Neorhizobium galegae: one gene and its partner. The protein of the gene in region 2 interacts with the protein of the main gene of each other region in a pairwise test. Links are inferred from orthologs where the notes say so. Each region holds a gene or a part of one and is shown on either strand. Other genes may lie near its edges.

Region 1 (3,133 bases), 2.2 Mb from region 2 along the record:
CGCCTGCACCACCAGAGGTCAGGAAGACGAGATGGTTGCGAACAACCTGGTCGAGACGGGTGCGGGGTTGCTCGAAGCCGACGGAGGCAAGGCGCTCGCCTGTGCCGGAAGCCTCGGAATAAAGCGGGCGAACCTGGCAGCCGGCGAGCACTGTCAGCATTACCAGGCTGGATACGAACCCAAAACGACGAAGAGAGCGGTCAAACGACAATGTTTACGATCCTCTGTGGGACGACGATTACTTTCTTCGGCGCCCGGCCTTCAAGCGCCGCTTTGACCGCATCCAGCGCCAGAACCGCAGCTTCGACCGCACTTTGATCCGCGTCGCGCGCGATTGTCAATTCGCCGCGCTTCTTGCCGTTGATTTGGACCGGCAGTGTGACCTCGTTCTCGACGACGAGGGTTTCGTCATATTGCGGCCAGGCAGCCAGGGAGAGCAGTTCCTTGTTGCCGAGAACCGCCCAGCATTCTTCGGCCAGATGTGGCGTCATGGGGGCGACAAGCTGGATCAGGATCTCCGACGCGTTGCGGACGGATCCCCGATAGGCCGCATCGCCCTCGCCGCCTGCGACCCGGGCGAGCGGCGCCGCAAGTGCGTTCACAAGCTCATAGATGCGCGCGACGGCCTTGTTGAAGGAGAGCTTGTCGTAATCGCCCTGAACCGCCTTCAGCGTCTTGTGGGCAAGCTGCGAGAGCGTCAGAGCTTCTCCGTCCTTAGCCGGCACCGGATCGACGCCGGCCAAGTTTTCGGAGGCTTCCGAAATCAGGCGCCACAGGCGCTGGGTGAAGCGGTGAGCGCCTTCGACGCCGGCTTCCGACCAGATGACGTCGCGGTCCGGCGGAGAATCGGAAAGTACGAAGAAGCGTGCGGTATCGGCACCGTAGGAGGCGATGATATCGTCCGGATCGACAACGTTCTTCTTCGATTTCGACATCTTTTCGATGGAGCCGATGGTGACTTCCTCGCCACCCTCGAGCATGGTGGCGCGGCGTTTGCCGTCCACTTCCTCGATGCGAATGTCGGCCGGGGCCACCCATTCACCGTTCGGGCCACTGCCACGGCGATAGGTTTCGTGCACGACCATGCCTTGCGTGAAGAGGCCCTTGAAGGGCTCTTTGACCTCGACATGGCCGGTCTCGCGCATGGCGCGGGTGAAGAAACGGGAATAGAGCAGGTGCAGGATCGCGTGCTCGATGCCGCCGATATACTGGTCGACCGGCAGCCATCGGTTGGCGACGGCCGGATCGGTCGGATCCTTCTCCCAAGGCGCGGTAAAGCGGGTGAAATACCAGCTCGAATCGACGAACGTATCCATTGTGTCCGTCTCGCGGCGGGCTTGCTTGCCGCATTGCGGGCAGGCGACATGGCGCCAGGTCGGATGGCGGTCGAGCGGGTTGCCCGGCAGGTCGAAGGTCACGTCGTCCGGCAGCTTGACCGGCAGGTCCGCTTTCGGCACCGGCACGACGCCGCAATCATCGCAATGGATGACCGGGATCGGGCAACCCCAGTAGCGCTGGCGCGAGATGCCCCAGTCGCGCAGGCGGAAGTTCACCTTGCGCTCCCCCTGCGGCATGTTGCCAACGATCGTTTCCGACAGGCGGTTGGCCACGATCTCGAAGGCTTCGTCGGTCGTCTTGCCGTCGAGGAAGCGCGAATTGATCATCACGCCGTCATCGACATAAGCGGTGTCGCCGACGGTAAAGGTCGCGGCATCGCCATCCTTAGGCATGACCACTGGTACAACGGGCAGACCGTATTTACGGGCGAAATCGAGGTCCCGCTGATCGCCGGACGGGCAGCCGAAGATTGCGCCTGTACCGTAATCCATCAGCACGAAGTTCGCGACGTAGACCGGCAGTTCCCAGGATGGGTCGAGCGGATGCCTGACCCGGATGCCGGTGTCGATGCCCTTCTTCTCGGCCGTTTCCAGCGCTGCGAGCGAGGTTCCGTGATGGCGGCATTCCTCGGCGAAAGCTTCGATAGCCGGATTCTGCGCGGCTGCGGCCTTGGCCAGCGGATGGTCGGCGGCGATGGCCAGGAACGACGCACCGAACAGCGTGTCGGGACGGGTCGTGTAGACCACGACTTCGCTTTCGCCGGCGGGTGCCGTCGAACTCACGATTTCCCAGCGAACCGTCAGGCCCTCGGATCGGCCGATCCAGTTCTTCTGCATCAGCCGGACCTTTTCCGGCCACTGATCGAGCGTTTCGAGCGAGTCCAGGAGGTCCTGGCTGAAATCGGTGATCTTGAAAAACCACTGCACCAGGTCGCGCTGCTCCACCAGCGCACCCGAGCGCCAGCCGCGGCCGTCGATGACCTGCTCGTTGGCCAGAACCGTCTGGTCTACAGGATCCCAATTGACCTTGGACTGCTTGCGGTAGACCAGGCCCTTTTCCATCATGTCGAGGAAGAGGTGCTGCTGCTGCTGATAATATTCGACATCACAGGTGGCGAATTCGCGTGACCAGTCGAGCGACAGGCCCATGGCCTTCAGCTGCGCCTTCATGGATTCGATGTTCTGATAGGTCCAGGTCTTCGGATGCACCTTGTTGTCGCGGGCGGCATTTTCAGCCGGCATGCCGAAAGCGTCCCAGCCCATCGGGTGCAGGACGTTGAAGCCACGGGCGCGCTTATAGCGGGCCACCACGTCGCCCATGGCGTAGTTGCGCACATGGCCCATGTGGATGCGGCCCGACGGATAGGGAAACATCTCCAGAACGTAGTATTTTTCGCGCGGATCGCTGTTGTCGGTTTCGAAAACCTTGGCATCGTTCCAGGTCTGCTGCCAACGGGGCTCGGCATCGCGCGGATTATAACGTTCAGTCGCCATTTCAATGATATTCCGGGAAAACAGGATCAAGAGTCGGGCGAGACCTTCACCATGAAACCCTGCAAGCGTCAAGTTTTACAGGGTCGGGAAAGGCCAAGTTTAGGGCGAAACACCCTTGGCAGAGCCTTATATGAGGGCTAAGCGCTGAGCTTGCAAGAAAAGCGGAAGGCATGGGTCATGAGCGTTGAAGAACGGCTGCGGGATGTGAAAGCTCGGATCGAGAAGGCGGAGCGCTTTTCGAAGCGGCCGGCGGGGTCGGTGACGCTTGTGGCAGTTTCAAAGACGTTCGATGCTGAAGACAT
Region 2 (8,205 bases):
ACGAGATCGTCGATCACCTGCACGGCACGCACATGTGCTTCGTCACCGCCGGCATGGGCGGCGGCACCGGCACGGGTGCCGCGCCGGTCGTCGCGCAGGCTGCCCGCTCCAAGGGCATCCTGACAGTCGGCGTCGTCACCAAGCCGTTTCACTTCGAAGGCCAGCGCCGCATGCGCCTTGCCGAATCCGGCATCCAGGAACTGCAGAAGTCGGTCGACACGCTGATCGTCATCCCGAACCAGAACCTCTTCCGCATCGCCAACGACAAGACGACCTTTGCCGACGCGTTTGCGATGGCCGACCAGGTTCTCTATTCGGGCGTCGCCTGCATTACCGACCTGATGGTCAAGGAAGGCCTGATCAACCTCGACTTCGCCGACGTCCGCTCGGTGATGCGCGAGATGGGCCGCGCGATGATGGGTACCGGCGAAGCATCCGGCCCCGGCCGCGCCATGCAGGCCGCAGAAGCCGCCATCGCCAACCCGCTGCTCGACGAGACCTCGATGAAGGGCGCTCAAGGCCTCCTGATCTCGATCACCGGCGGCCGCGACCTGACGCTGTTCGAAGTCGATGAAGCCGCGACCCGTATCCGCGAGGAAGTCGATCCGGATGCGAACATCATCCTCGGCGCCACCTTCGACGAAGCGCTCGAAGGCCTGATCCGCGTATCGGTCGTGGCGACCGGCATCGATCGTGCCGCCGGCGCCGTCGACATCCGTGCCGCCGAAATCCGCGCCGCTTCAAAGCCGATCATCCGCCCGTCGGCAGCGATTGCTCCGGCGCCGGTTGCCGCTCAGCCGGCTCCGGTCATGCAGGCAGCCCCGGCTCCGAAGCCGTTCGTCGACCCGATCGCCGAGACGATCCGCATGGCGGAAGCCGAAATGGAACGCGAACTCGCGATCGCTGAACCGCAGCACCAGCATGCGGCCCCGGCACCACAGCCGGTCGCTCCGCAGCCGGTCATGCATCAGCAGGAAGAGTTCCGTCCGCAGAGCCGCATCTTCGGTGCTGCTCCGGTCGAAGCTCAAGCCCCGGTCATGAGCCGTCCGGCGCCCGCGCCGCAGCCGGCCCCGGTTCAGCATCACGTGCAGCCGCAGCCCGCTCCGGTGATGAGCCAGCCGGCTCCGCGTGCGGCACAGCCGGTCTATCGCGAGCCGATGTCGCAGGTGGTTGAACCGGTTCGCATGCCGAAGGTCGAGGATTTCCCGCCGGTCGTGAAGGCCGAGATGGATCGCCGCGCCCAGCCGGTACAGCATGTACAGGAAGAGCGCGGTCCGATGGGTCTCCTGAAGCGGATCACCAATTCGCTCGGCCGCCGCGAAGAGGAAGAGCCTGCTCACATCGAGCCGGCAGCACCGGCTCCGGCCCCGCAGCAACGTCGTCCGCTGTCGGCCGAAGCCAGCCTCTATGCGCCGCGCCGCGGCAATCTCGACGATCATGGACGTGCGGTTCCGCAGGCCCATCACGAGGAAGACCAGCTCGAAATTCCGGCCTTCCTGCGCCGTCAATCGAACTGATTTCTACTTGAGTTAAAGACGGTCACGAAACGTGAAGAAGGCCCGGATCACGCGTCCGGGCCTTCGCTCGTTTTGTCAATCAAGACGCAGAGTTAACAACGTAACAATCCGAAATGAACAGTGATTTGGATTGTGCCAAACGGCTGCGTATGAAGGATGCTAAGGGACGCCAAAAGGGATCGACCGATTCAGGTGATCGGTCCGGTGGCGCTCAAGAATTTCGGATCCATTTTCTTTACGGATCCGGCGAAAAGAAGGCAGCAGGAATGACTATCGGACTGTTCGGTTTCCAGACCACCATCGCCTCCCCGGTAACCCTGAAGGGCATTGGCGTTCATTCCGGAGCTCCCGTCAGCCTCACTTTTCAGCCTGCCGAAGCCGGCACCGGCGTAATCTTCACGCGTCTTCTGGACGACGGCAGCTCGGTCGAATATCGGGCCGTTTCCTCCCAGGTCGGCAATACCGATCTCTGCACCGTTCTCGGCACGTCGCTTTCCCGTTCCGTCGCGACGATCGAACATGTGATGGCCGCGATTTACGCGCTCGGCGTCGACAACCTCATGGTCGAAGTCGACAGCGGCGAGATGCCGATCATGGACGGCAGCTCCCTTCCTTTCATCGAAGCGATCGAGCAGGCCGGTATCGTCAATCTCGGCATCAAGCGCCGCTATATCCGCGTCCTGAAGCCGGTCCGCATCGACGCCGGTGCGTCCTGGTCGGAATTCCGGCCCTATGACGGCACGCGCTTCGAGGTGGAAATCGACTTCTCTTCGCCGCTGATCGGCCGCCAGAGCTGGAAGGGCGACCTGACCGCTGCGACCTTCAAGCAGGAACTCTCCCGCGCCCGCACATTCGGCTTCATGCGCGACGTGGAGCGTCTCTGGGCTGCCGGCTACGCGCTCGGTTCCTCTCTCGAAAATTCGGTGGTCATCTCCGACGACGACACGATCGTCAATGTCGAGGGCCTTCGTTACAAGGATGAATTCGTCCGCCACAAGACGCTCGATGCCGTCGGCGACCTGGCGCTTGCCGGCGCCCAGTTCATCGGCTGCTACCGCTCCTATCGCGGCGGCCACAAGATGAATGCCAATGCGCTGAAGGCGCTGATGAGCGACCCGACGGCTTATGAGGTTGTCGAGGCTCCGTCGTCGCGCGCGGCCCGCGTGCGGGCAGGGGAGTTCGTACCGGTCAACGTGCCGGAACTCGCGTCCTGGTTTGCCTGATAAAGTTGACCCAGTCGACTCGGCCGCTTCTCCGGAAGCGGCCTTTTTCTTTTTGGGAGACAGGTTCCGATTTAACCTTGAAATGCCGTATATTGCGGCGACGTGCCACAAAAATGCATTAATGCCACAGCATTGCGTTGCTCTCCCTTTGCTTTTATGGCTAGAACGGCCTGCTTGGGCAGCGGGCTTTTCAGGCGCGGGACGATCAGGAATTCTCGAATGAACCATGTAAGGTCTGTTGGAATGCGTAAGACGGCAAGAGTAGCGCTTATGTCGCTGGTGCTGGCCGGCGCCGGCTTTGGCATGACCGCCTGCCAGTCGGATCCCGATATCGACATCACCAAGCTCGGTCTCGAAACGGATGCGCCGGAGACGCTCTACAACCAGGGTCTCGCCAACATGAAGGCCGGCAACCTTGCCGAAGCGGGCCGCAAGTTCGATTCGATCGACCGCCAGAATCCGTTCACCGAATGGGGCCGCAAGGCGCTCGTCATGAGCACATTCACCAAGTACCGGCTCGGCCGCAACGACGAGGCGGTGGCCACCGGCAACCGCTACATGAGCCAGTATCCGCAATCGCAGGATTCGGCCTATGTCCAGTATCTCGTCGGCCTCGCTTACTCCAAGCAGATCGCCGACGTGACCCAGGACCAGCGCGCTGCGGTGCGCACCATCGATGCGATGAACAAGGTCGTAACCAATTATCCGACCTCGGAATATGTCGAGGATGCCCAGGCGAAGATCCGCTTTGCGCGCGACCAGCTCGCCGGCAAGGAAATGCAGATCGGCCGGTACTATCTGGAGCGCAAGGAATATCTTGCCGCGATCCGGCGCTTCCGCAACGTGGTCGAACAGTATCCGAACACCAATCAGGTGGAAGAGGCGCTGGCGCGTCTGACCGAAGCCTATTATGCGATGGGCATCACGGAGGAGGCGCAGACCGCTGCCGCTGTCCTCGGGCGCAATTATCCCGACAGCCAGTGGTATGCCGATTCCTTCAAGCTGCTGAAGGGCAACGGCGTCGAGCCCCGCGAAAATCGCGGCTCGTGGATTTCCCGCGCCGGGGCCAAGCTGATCGGCGCATAAGGTCTGAGACATGCTGATCCAGTTGTCGATCCGCGATATCGTTCTGATCGAGCGGCTGGACCTTGCCTTCGAGACCGGCCTTTCGGTGTTGACCGGCGAAACCGGCGCCGGCAAATCGATCCTGCTCGACAGTCTTTCGCTGGCGCTCGGCGGCCGCGGCGACGGCGACCTGGTGCGCCATGGGGAAGACAAGGGCCAGGTGACGGCCGTCTTCGATGTGTCCGGCAGCCACGGCGCCCGAAAACTCCTGCGCGATAACGGCATCGACGACGACGGCGACCTGATCTTCCGCCGCATCCAGTCGGCCGACGGGCGCACCCGCGCATCCATCAACGACCAGCCGGTCAGCGTGCAGCTGATGCGCCAGGCGGGCCAGCTTCTGGTCGAAATCCACGGACAGCACGACGACCGGGCGCTGATCGATACCAACGCCCACCGCACGCTGCTCGACGCCTTCACGGGCTTGGGCGACGAGGTGCTGCAGCTTTCCGGCCTTTATCGCTCCTGGAGGGACGCGGAACGGGCCTTCAAAACCCATCGCGCCAAGGTGGAGGCCGCGGCGCGCGAAGCCGATTATATCCGTGCCTCGGTGGAAGAGCTCGAAGCGCTCTCACCGCGCGACGGCGAGGAGGACGAGCTCGCCGAGCAGCGCTCGCGGATGCAGAAATCCGAGCGCATCGCCGGCGACATTTCCGAGGCTTCCGAATTCCTCAATGGCAACTCGTCGCCCGTGCCGCTGATCGCCTCGCTGGTGCGGCGCCTCGAGCGCAAGAGCCACGAGGCGCCCGGCCTGCTCGAAGAGACCGTCGAGCTTCTCGACCAGGCGCTCAACTATCTCTCCAATGCCCAGATGGAAGTCGAGGCGGCGCTGCGGCGGACCGAATTCGACCCGCGCGAACTGGAGCGGGTCGAGGAGCGGCTGTTTGCCCTGCGCGCCGCCGGTCGTAAATATTCGATCCCGGTCGCCGACCTGCCGGCGCTTGCCGAAAAGATGATATCGGACCTTGCCGACCTCGATGCCGGCGAGGAAAAGCTCGGCGAGCTGGAAAAGCTGACGGCCGCCGCCAAGGTCGCCTACGATCAGGCAGCCGGCATCCTGTCCGAAAAACGCCGGCATGGCGCCGAATCGCTGGCCGCGGCTGTCATGGCCGAGCTCCCGGCGCTGAAGCTCGAGCGCGCCCGTTTCATGGTCGATGTGGCGAGCGATCCAGAAGCGGCAAGTGCCGAAGGCATCGATACCGTGGAGTTCCACGTCCAGACCAATCCCGGCACGCGTCCCGGCCCGATCATGAAGGTCGCTTCGGGCGGCGAGCTGTCGCGTTTCCTCTTGGCGCTCAAGGTGGCGCTCGCCGACCGCGGCTCGGCTCCGACGCTGGTCTTCGACGAAATCGACACCGGCGTCGGCGGTGCGGTCGCCGATGCGATCGGCCAGCGGTTGAAACGTCTGTCCGACAAGGTGCAGGTGCTTTCCGTCACCCACGCGCCGCAGGTGGCCGCCCGGGCCGCCACCCATCTGCTGATCTCCAAGGGGCCGGCCGGCGAGGGCACCGACAAGATCGCCACCCGCGTCGCCACCATGGAGCCGGAACACCGCACCGAAGAGATCGCCCGCATGCTCGCCGGCGCATCGGTAACCGACGAGGCGAGGGCGGCTGCGAAAAGGTTGCTGGCTGGGAACGGTTAGCAGTTACGCTGGGCAACCTCTCCCGCCTATCCCATCCGTATCACTCGTCCTCCACCCTTCCCATCGCTAAAATTTGCTCTACAAAACGACTCCTCGCTATCCGAGGAGTAGACCCGCATGCCCGCCGAACAGACGCCCGTCGAAAACCTGACCGAAGAACAGGCCGCAGCCGAACTGGCCTATCTGGCGGCGGAGATTGCCCGCAACGACGAGCTTTATCACGGCCACGACGCGCCGCAGATTTCGGATGCGGATTACGACGCGCTGAAACGGCGCAACGATGCGATCGAGAAGCGGTTCTCGCAGCTGATCCGTGCCGACAGCCCGTCCATCCGCGTCGGCGCCGCGCCGCTCCCGACATTCGCCTCGATCACCCATTCGCGACCGATGCTGTCGCTCGACAACACGTTCTCGGACGATGACGTGCGGGACTTCGTGTCCTCCGTCTACCGCTTCCTCGGCCAGCTTCCGGACGGTTCGATCGCGTTTACCGCCGAGCCGAAGATCGACGGGCTTTCCATGTCGATCCGCTACGAGAACGGCCGGCTGGTGAATGCCGCGACCCGCGGCGACGGCACGACCGGCGAGAACGTCACCGAGAACATCAAGACCATCAAGGAAATCCCCAATCGCCTGCCGGCCGGCGTGCCTGACGTCGTCGAGGTGCGCGGCGAGGTTTATATGCGCAAGAGCGATTTCCTGGCGCTCAACGAGCAGATGGCGGCCGAGGGCAAACAGACCTATGTCAACCCGCGCAACACGGCGGCCGGCTCGCTGCGCCAGCTCGACGCCAAGGTGACCGCCAGCCGCAACCTGAAATTCTTCGCCTATGCCTGGGGCGAAATGTCGGAAATGCCGGCCGACACCCAGATGGGCATGGTCGAGAAGTTCAGAGAATGGGGTTTTCCGGTCAATCCGCTGATGAAGCGCCTGCACGCCGTCGAGGACATCATCGCGCATTACCAGGATATCGGCCTCAAGCGCCCGGATCTCGACTACGAGATCGACGGCGTCGTCTACAAGGTGGACAGGCTCGACCTGCAGGCCAGGCTCGGTTTCCGTTCCCGTTCGCCGCGCTGGGCGACGGCCCATAAATTCCCGGCGGAGCAGGCTTTCACCCATGTGGAGAGGATCGACATCCAGGTTGGCCGCACCGGCGCGCTGACGCCGGTTGCGCGGCTGACGCCGGTCACCGTCGGTGGCGTAGTGGTTACCAATGCGACGCTGCATAACGAGGATTACATCAAGGGCTTGGGCAATTCCGGCGAGCCGATCCGCGAGCCGGATCACGATATCCGGGTCGGCGATACCGTCATCGTGCAGCGGGCGGGGGATGTCATCCCGCAGGTGCTCGACGTGGTGATGGAGAAACGGCCTTCGGAAGCCGTGCCTTACGAATTCCCGAAGAAATGCCCGGTCTGCGGCAGTCATGCGGTGCGGGAGCGCAACGAAAAGACCCGCAAGCTCGATTCGGTCACTCGCTGCACCGGCGGTTTCGTCTGCCGGGCGCAGGCGACCGAGCACCTGAAACATTTTGTCTCCCGCAATGCCTTCGATATCGAAGGCCTCGGCTCGAAACAGATCGACTTCTTCTTCGAGGCGGAAGACGACGCGCTGAAGATCCGCACCGCGCCGGATATCTTTACGCTGAAGCGGCGGCAGGAGGCCTCGACGCTTACCAAGCTCGAAAATATCGAGGGCTTCGGCAAGGTCAGCGTCAAGAAACTGTTCGACGCGATCGACGAGCGGCGCGAGATCGCACTCCACCGTTTCATCTACGCGCTCGGCATCCGCCATGTGGGTGAGACCACCGCCAAGCTGCTCGCCCGCGCCTACGGGACCTATGAGGCCTTTGCGAAGGCCATGGATGACGCAGCCGAACTTTCCGGCGACGCCTGGGACGACTTGAACAATATCGAGGGCATCGGCGAGGTGATGGCGCGCGCCATCGTCGAGTTCTTCAAGGAGCCGCGCAATGTCGAGGTCATTACACGGCTTCGCGAAGAGGTGACGCCGCAGGAGGCCGAACAGCCGGTCGCCTCGAACAGCCCGATCGCCGGCAAGACGGTCGTCTTCACCGGCTCGCTCGAAAAATTTACCCGCGACGAGGCCAAGGCGAGGGCGGAGAGCCTTGGCGCCAAGGTGGCCGGGTCGGTCTCCAAGAAGACCGACTATGTGGTCGCCGGCCCGGGCGCCGGCTCCAAGCTCGACAAGGCGAGGGAACTCGGCGTCCAGGTGATGGACGAGGACGAATGGCTTGCTTTTATCGCGTGAGGGCCTTCATCGGGTGATGAAGGTCACGCCCTGAGCCGCGCCATCGAATAGGCATCGACATATTCGCCGTTGCGGAAGGCGAATTGTTTGAGATGGCCTTCCACCTCGAAGCCGAATTTCCGGTAGAGCGCCAGCGCCGCCTCATTGTCGGTATAGACCGTCAGTTCGACGCGCTTCAGGTCCAGCCATCGGTCGGCGATGGCGAGGATTTCGCCGATCAGGGCGCGGCCGATCCCGCGGCCAATATAGGCGTCGTGGACGCCCATGCCGATACTTCCGGCATGTGCCCGGCGATTTGCATAGCGGGTCATACCCACATCGCCGACGATCCTGTCCTTTAGGACCGCGACCAGCGAGATGAAATTGGCGGACTGGTTCTCGATGCCCTTGCGGATTTCCTCCGGGCTGTGGTGCGGCGTTC

What was found.
Region 1: the proteins of ligA (region 2) and leuS interact in binary tests that used the Escherichia coli proteins (3 or more experiments, as listed by UniProt). The link is inferred for Neorhizobium galegae from one-to-one orthologs.

Annotation. Positions count from the first base shown.
Region 1 is NZ_CP090095.1:4,662,371-4,665,503, reverse strand. It holds leuS (leucine--tRNA ligase), read right to left. Parts: upstream 2,832-3,133; coding sequence 201-2,831; downstream 1-200. Other genes in the region: LZK81_RS22820 (YggS family pyridoxal phosphate-dependent enzyme), read left to right, coding at 3,009-3,133; LZK81_RS22830 (hypothetical protein), read right to left, coding at 1-211.
Region 2 is NZ_CP090095.1:2,485,592-2,493,796, reverse strand. The notes cover bases 5,274-8,205. They hold ligA (NAD-dependent DNA ligase LigA), read left to right. Parts: upstream 5,274-5,627; coding sequence 5,628-7,784; downstream 7,785-8,205. Other genes in these bases: LZK81_RS12435 (GNAT family N-acetyltransferase), read right to left, coding at 7,808-8,205; recN (DNA repair protein RecN), read left to right, coding at 5,274-5,510. Outside these bases: cell division protein FtsZ, read left to right, coding at 1-1,517; lpxC (UDP-3-O-acyl-N-acetylglucosamine deacetylase), read left to right, coding at 1,784-2,740; LZK81_RS12450 (outer membrane protein assembly factor BamD), read left to right, coding at 2,960-3,826; more of recN, read left to right, coding at 3,837-5,273. UniProt on the Escherichia coli protein: DNA ligase that catalyzes the formation of phosphodiester linkages between 5'-phosphoryl and 3'-hydroxyl groups in double-stranded DNA using NAD as a coenzyme and as the energy source for the reaction.